2 regions of the Algibacter aquimarinus genome follow, and region 1 is predicted to be linked to the other one. Evidence: riboswitches for the same ligand, from Rfam matches in the RefSeq annotation. Region 1 holds a riboswitch; the other holds the start of a gene.

Region 1 (7,693 bases):
GAAAGTACCAACTCTAGAAAACAATCGTGTAAAGCTTACACTTTTAGATTTAAATAATTACAAACATTTATCTGTTATTGCTAATCAAAAAAACTTGGTACAATACTCGCCAAGTAAAATTGATACGCCCGAAGATTTAAAAGCCTACGTACAAACCGCATTAAATTGGTATGAAAGCAAAACGGCAATACCCTTTATTATTTTTGATAAACAAACCGAAACCTACGCCGGAACCTCGCGTTACATGAACATTAATTGGCATAATAAGGTTTTACATATTGGTGCCACTTGGATAGGGCGAGAATTTCAAGGAACAGGATTAAACAAAAACATGAAGTTTTTAATGCTGCAATATGCTTTTGAAACTTTAGGCTTTGAGAAAGTTGAATTTAGAGTTGATGAACGCAATACAGCATCTAGAAAAGCAGTACAAAAAATTGGCGGACAGTTTGAAGGCATATTACGCAAAAATGTAGTTATGCTGAATGGCATTAGACGCAATACCTGTTGTTATGGCATTTTGAAAGAAGAATGGGAAATATTGAAAACTGAAGTTTTTGAAGGTTTTTAGGAGGTGCGGTTATCGTGATTGTATAAGAATAGTGCGGTTTTGTGCGCGAGGATTTTCCGAAGGAAAATCAGAAGCTAGCAAAACTCACTAACCTTTGATTAAAAACTAAACTAAGCATTATTTTTATACGGTGTAGTGGTTAATTTTTTCTTTTTCTCAATAATCCAATCATTTGTCCAATTCCAACTCCAAAGTAAGTTCTGTCTTTATTTATTTGTAACATAGGCGAAATTGTTAATCCGTAAAATCTTGTGAATGGAAATTCTATTTTAGGATTTATTATTAAACTTACCGTGTTATGCTTTTGATAATCCCAAGTATAATTCTCCGCTAAAAAAGCATCATTAATCATTTGCCAATTTTCTGGTTCTCTTATTGTTGAATAGCCTAATCCAAGTGATAAGTTTGCTCTTATAGTTCCACTTTTATTAAGGTTATATATTTTTCCAAAACCGATTTGATAATTTTCAAATTGGTCATAAGGATTAGCTAATCCAAAAAGAAATATTCCAGTCAAACCAGATGTGTAATTTTCAGGTTGTGATTTTGGTTTTCGGATATTCCCAGTGTATCCAACTTTGAAAGAGTATTTTTCTTTATAGACATAATTCAGGTTAATGTCAAATCCTATATAATTACCTAGATTCAGCTCACCAGTTGAATAAATCGCATTATTTTCATCGAATTGAGCATTAGCAATATTGATGCTAATTGAAAATATAAATATTGTTATTAGGCGTTTCATAAATTAACCACAACGTAAAGATATCGTTCCGTTTCAATGAACGATATCGATTGATAAGCGAAGTTAGAATTTTTCATACAACAAAAGAACTATTTTACATATGAGTTATAAACACTTATAAACAAAAAAACCTCCCATAACGAGAGGTTTTCTTTCAATATTTTAAAACTATTATTCTTCTACGCGTTTACCTGTAATCTCTCGCCCACCTTGAAAAAGGGTTACACTATCCACTACTCCAGCTTCATTTTTATTAAACTGTAATTGGGCTTGAACCACTTTTAAGTAAAACTCATTTTCGTTTTTAGGAAAAATATCAAAAACAGGTTGCCCCGTGGCTTGTGTTTTTAATTGGCTGCCTTCTCTAGTAACATCTAAAATAAAACCAGGCATGAGTTCATATTTACCAACATAGGTTTCTAAAATCGCTTCAGGAACCACAATTTCTTTTTGTAAATCGCTTACATCATCGCCCATTTTCTTTAAAAACTCGATAGCGTTTTGGTTACTTGAGTCTAATTCTACAGACTTTCGGTAATTTTTAATAGATGCTTCATTTTTACCTAAATTCATTAAGGCTTCACCGTAACTATCATAAGCATTTGATGATTTTGGAAATGCATCTATATTAAGTTTAAATACTTCAGCTGCAGCTTCAGTTTTACCAGCACCCATTAATTTATAGCCCATAGCGTTCATTTCTTGCTCATTTAAACTATAAGCATCAGAATCCTTTAAAGTATTATAACGCTTTAATCCTGTTTCAAGACCTTTATCTTCTATGACAGTATATAATTCATCTGCTAAAGATTTTTTTGGCATATTATAATCTTTACCATCTAAAATGCCATATATAGCACGCGTTATAGAATTTAGTGGAGCGCCTCCAGTATTACTAAAAAGTACAACCAGAGATTTATTTGATGGTGCTCTAGAAATATTGGTGTTAAAACCATTGATACCGCCACCATGAGAAATGGTGTAAATACTATCTTTAGATTTTCCTATTTTACTATAACCAACACCCCATCCGTAAGCATAATGACTATTTCCCCATGCAGGAATATAAGGTTTAAAATACATGTCCATATATTTTTGTGGCAGTAGTTTATTTGTGTATAGTGCTTGATCCCATTTATACAAATCTTCAACTGTAGAATACATAGAACCTGCCGCATATGGAATTGACATATCTAAATATCTAGAATTCTCATAACCTGTAGTAATTCTTTCATAACCTGTGGCACGCTTTTTTAAAATATCTCCAAAATGGTCATAACCAGTATCATCCATATGTAATGGCTTAAATATTTTTTCATGGAGCATATCTTCGTAAGTTTTTCCACTTAACTTTTCAATTAAAACTCCAAGTAAAAAATAACCTGAATTACTGTACGCGAATTTTTCTCCTGGAGTAAATTCTAAATCTTTATCTTGAAATTTCTTGATAAACTCCTCTGGCGTGTAAGGGTTTCGAGTTTCATTTTGCATGAATCCAGGAAACGATGTGTAGTTAGGTATTCCTGATGTATGTGTTAAAAGATGATGGGTTGTAATTTTATCGCCGTTTTCCTTTGGATAATCTGGCAAATAGGTTGTAATTGGCTTTTGTAAATCTAATTTACCCCCTGCTACTAATTGTAAAATAAGCATCCCTGTAAATTGTTTTGTTACAGAACCTAAACGATGTTTAGTATCTGATGTGTTGGGAATATCCCATTCCATATTCGCCATTCCGAACCCTTTTTTATAAATAACTTTACCGTTGTTAGCTACTAAGGCAGAACCATTAAACTTACCATACTCTGCATATTTACTAATAAGTTCGTTGATTTTATCGACTTTGGATTGAGAAAATACGGTGCTTGAAAAAACTAATAAGACTAGAATTAGCCCGCTTGTTTTCCACAGTTTAAAATTTGAAATTGATTTCATAAGATGTTTTTTGATTGATTATTAGATTCTGAAGTAAGACGCAACATTACTCCTGTAAGTTACACATTAAATCAAATTAATTGAAAATTTATTTAAAACAGCAACAATGGAAAAGTATCTGTTTCAATTAATAAATACATTTGTAATATTAATAAAACCTAATGACTAAAAAACATACAAATAAAACGCTTTACAATCAAAGGCTTAATATTATTATTGAATATATCATATATCTAAGGCATTCTCTAAAGCCAAAAGATGAACAATTTCATTGCTCTCATCTTTTAGGGGATAAATTTTAATTTCACACTTGTAAGGCTTGCCATCTTTCCTGTAATTTATAATTTCTTCTTTAAAAGAATGTCCAGATTGCAATTGAGTTCTGATAATTTTTCTAGTTTTTGATGATGATTGCTCACCTTGAAGAAAATTTGGCTTTTTTCCTATAGTGTAGTTAGCAGGATAACCCGTCATTTTAGTAAAGCCTTTGTTAACCCACTTAATATTTTGATTATTATCGGTTAATACCAGTGCTTCAAACTCACTACTTTCTAGAAGCGTTTCAATATCTAAACACCAATTAAATTTTTGTTGAAACTCTTTTAAAATTTCTATTTCAGTTTGTTTGTTAAAGTTTTTAGCTTATGATGATAGATGCATTGCATAAATATCCCAACAGATAAGTGGTGTTCTTAAGACTTTTTTAAAGGTTTTCATAACTTCTTTTTTTAGTGCAGCGAATAAAAAGAAGCAAAACAACATTAAATATTTCAAAAAATATTTTAATGAAAGTTCTCACTTAGCTTCAAATCGCGAAAGCACAGTTTATATTAGAAATAAAAAGGGAAGTATCTGGCTTATAATTATAAAAAATAATTAATTACAGTTGCGCGACAGCTTGCGATTTTAACACAATTCCTTATTAATAGCTTTTAGCTAAACCTTTATTAACCTTTCAAAGATAGGCAAAAGTTTATATACGTTTAAATAATAAAAAAAATGAAATTGATGAAAACCTAATCTACTTGGTAAGCTTAGAAATTATATCCTTAACAGGTAGAATAGCATTGGTATGCTCTATACTCGGTCCAGCAACCCAAACTGTTTTGTAAGTTGCTTTTGTGGCTGCATTTTTAGTAGCATTCATTCCAATTGAAAAACGAATCATTTTTACCCATTTTTTAAGTTTCTTATTTTTATTCAAAACAGATTCTAACCAGGTTTGTTTAGTTCCAATTTTTTGAACATAAGGTGTATTTATAACCGTACAAGGTGTTCCAGAAATACGCTCTGTCATTATAATATCTTTTGCTCCGTAATCAACACATGCTTGTTTATATTCGTCCGTAACACCAGCTTCAACCGATGCTATAAATGGGCTACCAACTGAAACGCCTTCTGCACCATAGCTTAACATCTCATCAATATCAGCTTTACAACCAACACCACCGGCTGATATTACAGGAATATTACAATTTGTACTTAATTCTTTAATCAATACTTCAGGAGATTTATCGCCTCGGTGACCTCCTGCCTCATTGTTTACAGCAATAATAGCATCAGCGCCTAAACCTTCAACCTTTTTTGCAAATTTTAAATCTACTACATCACAAAACACTTTAATACCTGCTTTATGAGCTTGATTAATGGTTTCTTCTGGACTTCCTAATGATGTTATTATAAAGTCGCAACCTTCTTCACAAATGACTTCCAATTGGCCTTTATACTTAACATTAGATTTATTTACAATAAGATTAAAACCAAACGAGCCACCTTTAGGTTTAGCTGCTTTTAATTCGCGTAAGGCCATCCTTAATTCATCTAAAGTTCTATAATTTAATGCAGGAATACAACCAGCTATTCCACCAAACATAGCTTCTTTAACCATAGACACATTAGAAACTAAAAACATGGGTGCTTGAATAATAGGATATTTAATGCTAAGAAGTTCAGTTAATTTTGTTTCCATGGTAAAAATTGATTTCAACAAATATAACAAATATTATGCATGCATAACAAATTAGATGATATACCTATTAATTTGAGAAACGATAATAGCCACATTTTAAATAAGCGCCTTCAGGAAAACTGATTGGATGATCTGTATCGTGTAGTGTTTTTAATATACAATCGTACTTTCTATGTGTAGAAGATAATACTTGGTTATTAATATCAAAAAACGTTTCAGCCAATACTCTGGAGGAACAAGATGCTAAGACTAACAGTCCATTTCTGCCTGTAAGCTGTTCTCCCAATTCGGCTAGTTGAGCGTATTTCTTCCTAGCCAATTCAATTTCCGAAGCTTGTTTAGCAAAACTTGGTGGGTCTATTACTACAACATCAAAAGTAATTTGCTTTTTAATAAACTTTTTTAATTCTGCAAAAGCGTCACCAGCTATTATTTTGTGCTGTCCTGAATAGGAATTTAATTTTCCATTTTCAATGGCAATTTCTAGAGCTTGCTTACTAATATCTAAGCTTGTAACCTCTTTAGCTCCGTTTGCTAACGCATGAACTGAAAACCCTCCTGCATAAGAGAAAACATCTAAAACTGTTTTACCTTTACTCCACTCGCCTACTTGTTTTCTGTTAGCGCGATGATCTAAAAAATAACCTGTTTTATGACCTTTAATAACATTCGCAGAAAAATTAACACCATGTTCCACAAACTCTACAACTTCATTTTTTAGCGAACCATAAACGACTTCGCCATTTATAAGTTGATGCGATTTCGATTTTTCTAAACTTCTACTTAAACGAACAACTACAGTTTCTGTTTTTGATGTTTGTTGTAAATTAGGAATAATAATTTCTAGATAAGGCAACCAAATTTCAGAATATATTTTCACCACTAATACTGACGCGTATACATCAGCTATTAACCCTGGAAATCCATCGTTTTCGCCAAATAACAAGCGGTAACTGTTAGTATTTGTTTTTAGTAAAGACAGCCTTTTGCTAAAAGCTTTTTCAATTATATTTTTAAAAAAAGTAGCATTAATTTCTACTTTCTCTGCACTACTATGAAGCATTTTTATTCTGATTGGAGAATTTGCATCATATAAACCTAAGCCAATAACTCGATTTTTATTTTTACTAAAAACAATTGCTAAGTCGCCAGATTTAGCATTATCATTTATTTTAGCAATATTATTTGAAAACACCCAAGGATGGCCTTTTAAAACAAACTGTTCGCCTTTAGCGTTTAGTTTTATGGCTAAACGTTTTGGAGTATATTTTGATTTAAGTTTTATAGAAAAAGACATCATATTTTTTCAGGTACCAAAAGTATGGGTTTTGCAGTTACTATAAAACTATCAAAAAAATAATGTTAGTTAGCGCAACCTTTTATAACATCTTTCATCATTATATAAAATCAAACTATGAAACGGTATTCTATTTTAGTAATCCTATTAATTCTTGCTAATTTCTCATGTTCATCTGACGATTCTGTTTTGATTGAATCCTTTTGGGTTGATTCCGAACGCGTAAGTTGTGTTGGATTAGAAGAGCGTACCTGTTATCGAGTTCAAGAGGGAATAACAATTAATGAAAGTAACTGGCAATTGTTTTATAACAGCATTGAAGGCTTTGATGAAATTTATGAAGAAGGTTATAGATACCAATTAAAGGTGAAAAAAATTAAAATTGAAAATCCTCCTCAAGATGGTAGTTCACTAAATTACAAGCTAATAGAAATAGTAAATAAAGAATTAAACGAATAAAAAAACGCAACCAACAAGGTTGCGTTTGTTATATTAATATTATTCTCTAATATAAATTATTTTAAAGGTAGAGTTTAGAGTTGTTTCTATATCATCAATAGTCTCTGTTTCAGATGCCTCTGTCCCGATAATCAATCTTGTTGCTGTTAACTCAAAAATTTCAATATCACCACCTTCTCCAGAATTAGCTACAGTCAGTAGGTTGCCATTTTGTTCCCAACTACCTGTTTCAACTATAGATTCTCCCTCTACAGTTTCAGTATCAGTGAAGCCACCTAGATTTGTTGTTACTTCTAAATCAAATCCACCTTCAGAAACAACTTCATTGGGGGATTCGGTAAATGTAAGAGAATGATCGAGATCAGTAGGTTCACCAGTAAATGTAAAATTGATTCTCTCTCCTTCAACTACAGCTGAAATATCTCCTTCAAATTCAATATCAGTAGCTATCCATTTGCCAACTATACTAGCTGAAATATTAGCGCCGTCATCATCACTAGAACAGGAAACTAAAATGGTTGATAGTACAAAAAATAAAATGCTTAATTTTTTCATGATTTCGATTTGGTTAAGGTTAAGACAGCAATTATAATAAGAATTACGCTATAAAAAAAACGCAATCAAATAAATGATTGCGTTTTGTATTATGTTATTCTGAAAGAACTCAGAATAATCTGCTATTATTTAACCTCCTCAAAGTCAACATCCTCAACATCA
Region 2 (7,693 bases), on a different contig from region 1:
ACAAAATAGTTTTATTTGTTTCTTTGGCTAATTTCTGAAGTAGTTTTAAAATATAGGCTTTATGATACATATCTAGATGGGTAGTTGGTTCATCAAGAATAATTAAATCGGTATCTTGGGCTAAGGCACGGGCAATCATTACTTTTTGTAATTGCCCATCGCTTAATTCAAAACATTTTTTATGTTTTAAATCCAATAAATTAGTTTGCTTTAAAGCCTTATTAACTATTTCAATATCATTACCAGACAAATTACCAACCCAATTTGTATAAGGCTGTCTGCCTAATGCCGTCAATTCAAAAACAGATAAATTTTTAGATGCAATTTGTTCGGTTAAAACCAAACTCAACACTTTTGCTAAGTCTACTGCACTATATTCAATAATGTTTTTTTGGTTAATTTCAATACTTCCATTTAAAGGGTTTTGAACATTGGTTAGCGTTCTTAAAAGTGTTGATTTTCCAATACCATTTGCCCCTATTAACCCAATTAACTTTCCCTTTTCTAGTTGAATATTAATATTTGAAGCTACTATGTTTTTCTCTTTTCTAGAGGAATATCCAATAGAAAGTTCTGTAGTTTTCAAAATGATATTTTTGATATTACTTGCCATTAAAAAATCATTTTTCGTTTTCTAACCAATAACCAAATTACAACAGGAGCTCCAACTAACGATGTTATAGCATTTATAGGTAAAGTGAAATCACTGTTTGGTAATTGTGCAATACTATCACAAACAAGCATAATGATAGCGCCAAATAAAAATACTGCAGGCAAAAGTATTTTATGATTTGAAGTGTTAAAAACTTGTCTGGTTAAATGCGGTATGGCTAAGCCAATAAACGCAATGGGGCCTGCAAAAGCGGTGATAGTTCCAGCTAACAAACTAGTTGCAATAATTATGGTAAGCCTACTTTTTTTAATATTTAAACCTAAACTTTTAGCGTAATTTTCACCTAAAAGTAAAGTGTTTAATGATTTAATGGAAGTAATACTTATTACTATACCAACTGTAAAAATTAAAAAGAATATAAAAATTTCGTCCCATGATAAATTTCCTAAACTCCCAAAGCCCCAAAAGATATATTGTTGTAATTGTTGTGCTGATCCAAAATAAGAAAGCACGCTTACTAATGCAGCTGTAATGCTTGCAAACATGAGTCCGATAATTAAAATGGCCATAGTATCTCTTACTTTTATAGATACCATTAAAACAGATAATAAAACTAAAAAACTACCTAAACTAGCAGCTAAAACAATACCCCATTTTGAGATAAAAAGAGAAGCAAATATACCACCAAAAATACCAGAACCTAATATAACAATGGCTACACCTAAACTAGCTCCTGAACTAATGCCTAGTACAAAAGGACCTGCTAGCGGGTTTCTAAATAAGGTTTGCATTAGCAAGCCTGAAATACCCAATCCAGAACCAACAATAATAGCTGTAATGGCCTTTGGTAATCTGTAATTCTGAATAATGTGTTGCCAAGTTTCTTGCTCGGTTGCAGTACCAATTAAACTATTAAAAACGCCTTTTAAAGGAATGTAAACAGAACCCAAACTAATATTGGTAAAGAAACAAATAACTAGTATTAAGCTTAATACCAGAAAAGGTTTGGTATATGTATTTTTTTTATCCAATTATTTTAAAGGCTTAAAAAAGTGAGTTGAGTAATTTTTTAGTAACTCTGGATGACAAACTTTAATAATATCTTGTAAAACTAAATCTGGTCTAGTCATTCCTAATTCATAGTATAAAACACCACCACTTTCTCCGTTGGTATTGTTAAATGAATATACATTTTTATTTTGAAAAGCTTTAAACATTGCATGTTGCGAGTTTCCGTTTTTTAAGCTTTCCAAACTATTATAATTTGAAGGACTTAGCCAAATATCGGCATCTTTTGCTTTTACAAAAACCGACTCGAAATTTAATTGTAAACTACCAATTCCTTTGCTGTCTTGCCATAAATAACTAACATTAGCGTCTTTTAAAAATTGTGCTTCTGTACTACTGCCATTAGGTAAATACCAAACATCGTTATGCATGGCACCACTTAAAACAGTAGGTTTATTTTTTATATTTTGGGCAAGTTGTTTGGCTTCTAAATAATTTTTTTCAATCGTATTAAAAATAGAGTCAGCTTCTTTTTCTTTGTTAAAAAGAACACCAAAAAACTTAATCCATTCTGCTTTTGCTAAAGGAGAACTTTCAACCCAATCTCCATTAAAAATTACTGGAATTCCAGATTTTTTTATAATCTCTAAAGAACGATTATTACCATCAATACCAAACCCTACAACTAAATTAGGATTTAATTCTAGTAAAACCTCAGTGTTAATACCATCATTTTTTCCTAGTTCTCTTATTAAATCATTTTCTATACGATGTCTAGTTTTTTTAGAGGATACATAATCTGTTCCTGGAAATCCAACCAAGGTTTCTTCAGTATTTAAAAGCTCTAAAGCTGGAATATGCGTTGTGGAAGTAACAACTATTTTTTTAATGGGTTTAATTATAATTCCATCAAACTCATTTTTGCTAAAAGTAGATTTTATAGCATTTTCTTTATCTATTAAAACATACCGGTAGCTCTTCTCTGCTTTGGGCCACGGGTTTTTTATTTCTAAGAATTTATAGGTTTTATAATCTTTAATTGAGAAGCCTTTTGCATATTTTATGTGTGCAAAATTCTTGTCAATAACTTCTTCAGATTGATTAGATACCTCATTTTTACATGAAGTAAAGAAAATTAATACCAGATACAAAAAAGCTAATCTCAATTTTAAATTTTTAATTCTTTCAAAAGTAAGATTATTTAAAGTTTTAAGATAATCATTCAACAGAATGTTTACATTTGCACCGAAATTTGGTTTTATTCACTTCACGTGGATGGATTAAAAGGGAATCTAGTGTAATTCTAGAACTGTTCCCGCAACTGTAAGCTACAAAGCTTCATGTTAAACTTCAATGTCACTTAAGAGTAATCTTTGGGAAGACCAACATGAAGACGCAAGTCAGGAGACCTGCCATTTTCAAAACAAATAAGTTAAACTTTCGGGATAAAAGTTTGCGTATGATAATCCATGCGATTCTCGAGTAATTAATCATTTAAAATGAACAAAAAAACAAAAGCATTAGGCATACTATGCTTAGGTATGTTTGCATTTGGATTTGCGCAGGAACAGGTTGCAGATTCAACAAAATTAGAACAACTTGATGAAGTTGTAATTTCAGATTCACGATTTAAATTAAAACGTGAAAATTCTGGTAAAACGGTTATTAAAATTTCTAAAGAAGAAATTGAACGAAACCAAGGAAGAACCATTTCAGAATTAATTAACACTAAAAGTGGTATTGAAATTAATGGAAGTAGAAGTGTTGAAGGACAAAATTTAGGATATTTTGTTAGGGGTGGAAATAACCGACAAGTATTGGTTCTTATTGATGGTATTCAAGTAAATGACCCATCAATAGTTGCTAATGATTTTGATTTGAGATTATTGGATTTAAACACCATTGAGTCTATTGAAATAATTAAGGGGGCAGCTAGTACACTTTATGGTAATGCTGCAGCTACCGCTGTAATTAATATTACAACTAAAAAGGTTTCAAAAGACACTATTTCAGGAAGTTTTTTATCTGTTGTAGGTACAAACCAAACCCAAGACGATTTAAATTACAATGGCTCTAGTTTTACAAATAATGTGTCGGTAAATGGTACTGCAAATAAAGTAACATATTTGGCAAGTTTTGGTAATCGTTATGTTGATGGTATATCAGCAGCAAAATCAGATAACCCCGAAATAGATCCTTTTTCAAGGTTTAATACGAATTTAAAAATTGGTTATGAAATAAGTGAAAATATAAACATTACAGCTTTTGGAAGTTACGATAAATTTAAAACAGATATTGATGGGTTTCCACCACCATCTTTTACAATTGCTGATACCAATGATGAATATATTTCAGAACAAACACGTTTTGGATTGTCGCCAAAATTTGACTACAAAAATGGAAGTTTTCAAGTAAATGCAGCTTTTTCTAAAATAGATAGAGAAACTATTTCTGCATTCTCTACTGTAAATGAGGCTGAAAGTTTTGTTTTAGATGCCTTTAATAAATATACTTTTAATGATAAGTTTTATACTATAGTAGGCTTAAATTACGGCGATTATAAAAGTTTATTTGCAGAAGAAGAAAGTTATACCACCGCAGACCCTTATTTAAATGTTGTTTATGTTTCAGATTTTGGATTGAATTTGAATGCTGGTGCGCGTTACAATAACCATAGTGAATACGGTTCACATTTAGTTTATAGTTTAAACCCTTCTTACAAAATTAATGTAAATGAAGGTTATGCTAAAGTGTTTGGGTCTTATGCCACGTCGTTTATTGCACCAAATTTATCTCAGTTGTTTGGTTTTTTTGGTCCAAATCCTGATTTAAAACCAGAGGAGAACACAACTATAGAAGCTGGTCTAGAATTTAATACTAAAAAGGGATTACGATTAAATGGCGTTTTCTTTAATAGAAAAGAAGAGCATACCATTATATTTGGTTCTACTTACGAAAATGCTACTACAGATGCTACAGTACAAGGTTTTGAGTTTGAAGCTGAACTTAGTTTAGTTAAAAATTTGAATTTTAGTGCAAATTATTCTTTCACTGAAGTAAAAGATGGTGTTCGTTTACGTGTACCTAAGCACAAAGCAAATGCAAGTTTGGGTTATAGTATTTCTAAAAATACCTTCGCATCTTTAAATTACCAATTTGTGGGTAGTAGAGGTGATATTGATTTTTCTACCTTTGAGAATATAGATTTAGATTCTTTTTCTTTAATTGATTTATATTTAAGTCATAAAATCATAAAGAATAAAGTGAAACTTTTTACTAATATTACTAATCTCTTTAATGAGGATTATTTTGAGATTTTGGGATATACTACAAGAGGTAGAAATATAAGTCTAGGATTGAATATTATGTTATAGATAAAAAAAGCTCTGAATTTAAAATTGAAATTCAGAGCTTTTTTTAATTCTTAGTCAATAATCATGCCTCCTTCATGAGGATTGAAATCATTACTGTCTTTTAATAACTTAAACTGTAATCTAGGTTTAGATTTAATTTCGAAAATTTTACTAGTTGAGTTTTCAATATCTGCTAAAGCTATGGCTAACATGGGTTCAGTAACATCACCTAAAACACCATAATTAAGTGGTCTTTCATTATATTCAAACCCAATAGATGGCGGTAATCCAGTACCAGGAACTGCAACGTCATTTTTGTTTAAACCATTTGCAATTAGAGGTTGCATAGCATAGGTATGACTTGGGTTTGCACCTTGTCTTTGAAAATCAGAGGAATCATAAAGCGTTCTAGAAGCTTGTGTTTTCCCAGTCGTATTTATACCTATTTGTATAACATTTATATAAGGATTTAACCCATTAATCAGCCCTTCACTGGCTGATGCACTTCTACTAGTAGTTAGTACATATAATTTGTCAAGGCCTAAACTATTTAAAGCATTTCCATTGTCTAATTCATTTTGAAAAGTAAAATCAGCATTTTGAGATTGGAAGTTTTCATTATAAACAAGTTTAGTAAAAACTTCACCTGTAAACTGGCCAGTAATCATGCTGGCTAAATAGGTTTCAGTAGCTACACTTCCTCCAGGGTTATAACGTAAATCTAAAACTAGATGCTGAATGTTATTTGATTTAAAATTATCAAAAACTGTATTTAACTCGTTTTCAGAACCAGAAGTAAAAGCATTATACATTAAATAACCTACATTTTCGCCACCTACATTTATAATTTGTGTTTCAAAAATTGGGTTTTCAGTATATAAAACTTTAGTTAGTGTAACATTTTCATTTAGTGGGTCTATAGTATCGTCGGCTGTTTCTATGGTACCTTTGTCGTTATAAAAACCAAGGTTTAGAGTGTATGTTTCTTGGTTTAATAAAGTATTTATATTGTTGTTGGTAAGCACTTGTCCATCAATGGCATAAAAAATATCGCCTCGTTTTAAATTAGCATTATCTGCAGGACTATCTGGTAACACCAATCTAATAATACCAACGCCTTCATTAGGGCTATTTGGGCTTGTAAAAAAGCCGAATTCTATTCCATTTGTACCTGTAATGCCCTGAAATTGCTGTTCTAATTCAAAAAAATCATCAACAATCCAACTAAATCTATCAACAGTTTCTCTTTCGTAAATTAAACTTTCAAATAAGTTTTCAGGTGAAGAAAAACTATTTAAATAGTCTGCATAATCTGAATTGTTGGTAAATCTGTCATTAGCAAGATTAGGAATATTCTCTTTATACAAGTAAAACAAGTTCATACCTTTCCATACAAAATCGTTTATTTCGTTTGCAGAAACAGTATCATCATCATTATCATTAAAACAACCTATAGTAGAAACAGAAACTATAAGTATTAGTAATAGGGCTTTTAATTTTCGCATTGCAATTCTTTTTTATAAGTAGTCTATTAAACCCTAAATTTACTTACAATATTGTACAATAAAAAATAAATTAGTTTTCTGTGTAACAAAATTGATATAGGGTCGTCGTAATATCAAACAGCATAAATAAAGCTATTTTAAACCAAAGCCAACCAAAAATGACTCAAACGGAGTTTTTAAATATTGTAATGCCTTTTAAAGATAAAGTGTTTCGTTTAGCAAAACGATTACTGGTATCTACTGAAGAAGCTGAAGATGCTACGCAAGAGGTATTATTAAAGCTGTGGAATAATAAAACGAAGATACAAGAGTATAAAAATATAGAGGCGTTTTCTATGACAATGACAAAGAATTTTTGTTTTGATAAGTTAAAATCGAAACAAGCACAAAATTTAAAAATTGTACATAGTAATTATGAAGAAAAAGGAACACCGTTACAAAAACAAGTTGAATTAAATGATAGTGTAAACTGGGTATCTAAAATAATTGAAGATTTACCAGAGCAACAAAAAATGATAATTCAACTAAGAGATATAGAAGAATATGATTTTGATGAGATTGCAAAAATGCTGAATATGAACAATACAGCGGTACGCGTAAACTTATCAAGGGCAAGAAAAACAATAAGAGAAAAATTAACTAATACACATAATTATGGTATTAAATAATATAGAAAAATTACTAGAGAAGTACGATAACGGAGAAACATCGCTTAAAGAAGAGCAAGTGTTAAAAAACTATTTTAAAAATGACACAGTTGCACCACATTTAGAAATGTATAAACCCATGTTTGACTATTTTTTGGTAAACCAACAAGAACAATTTACTAAAGACGTTCCATTAAAAACTAAACGAACTTTTAATTACAAATGGATTTCTGTCGCAGCCGTAGCTGTTCTTATGTTAGGTTTTTATTTTGGAACTTCAATAGGTGCCAATGAATTAGGCACATATGAAGACCCACAATTAGCTTTCAACGATTTTTCGAAATCTATGGAAATGATTTCAAGTCATTTTAACAAAGGTACGTCTACCGTAAGTTACTTAAACGAAGTAAATAAAGGAACGTCGGCACTAGGTTACCTAAATGAAATTGAAAACACAACAAGTATAATTTTTAAAACAAAGTAATTAAATAATGCAACCCTTAAAAACAAGTAAAATGAAAAATAGATTATTAGTATTCGTAATGGCAATAATGTTAATGCCACTAA

The links. Region 1 has a riboswitch for cobalamin ahead of ABD939_RS13060 (PAS domain-containing protein). Riboswitches for the same ligand answer to the same signal wherever they lie in the genome.
Region 2: linked by a shared signal. The riboswitch ahead of ABD939_RS03220 (TonB-dependent receptor plug domain-containing protein) and the one ahead of ABD939_RS13060 (PAS domain-containing protein) in region 1 are both predicted to bind cobalamin.

Annotation. Positions count from the first base shown of each region.
Region 1 covers NZ_BAABJK010000009.1:129,127-136,819, forward strand. Annotated here, with positions in the region: gene ABD939_RS13045 (GNAT family N-acetyltransferase) at 1-571, shown strand, start outside; gene ABD939_RS13050 (hypothetical protein) at 711-1,316, opposite strand; gene ABD939_RS13055 (serine hydrolase) at 1,488-3,251, opposite strand; gene ABD939_RS13060 (PAS domain-containing protein) at 3,477-3,866, opposite strand; cobalamin riboswitch at 4,078-4,212, opposite strand; gene ABD939_RS13065 (NAD(P)H-dependent flavin oxidoreductase) at 4,273-5,220, opposite strand; gene ABD939_RS13070 (class I SAM-dependent rRNA methyltransferase) at 5,288-6,517, opposite strand; gene ABD939_RS13075 (DUF4377 domain-containing protein) at 6,635-6,976, shown strand; gene ABD939_RS13080 (lipocalin family protein) at 7,016-7,531, opposite strand; gene dnaK (molecular chaperone DnaK) at 7,657-7,693, opposite strand, start outside.
Region 2 covers NZ_BAABJK010000004.1:88,851-96,543, reverse strand. Annotated here, with positions in the region: gene ABD939_RS03235 (ABC transporter ATP-binding protein) at 1-613, opposite strand, end outside; gene ABD939_RS03230 (FecCD family ABC transporter permease) at 613-1,644, opposite strand; gene ABD939_RS03225 (ABC transporter substrate-binding protein) at 1,645-2,787, opposite strand; cobalamin riboswitch at 2,858-3,052, shown strand; gene ABD939_RS03220 (TonB-dependent receptor plug domain-containing protein) at 3,121-4,995, shown strand; gene ABD939_RS03215 (S41 family peptidase) at 5,046-6,479, opposite strand; gene ABD939_RS03210 (RNA polymerase sigma factor) at 6,638-7,147, shown strand; gene ABD939_RS03205 (hypothetical protein) at 7,134-7,610, shown strand; gene ABD939_RS03200 (DUF4252 domain-containing protein) at 7,642-7,693, shown strand, end outside.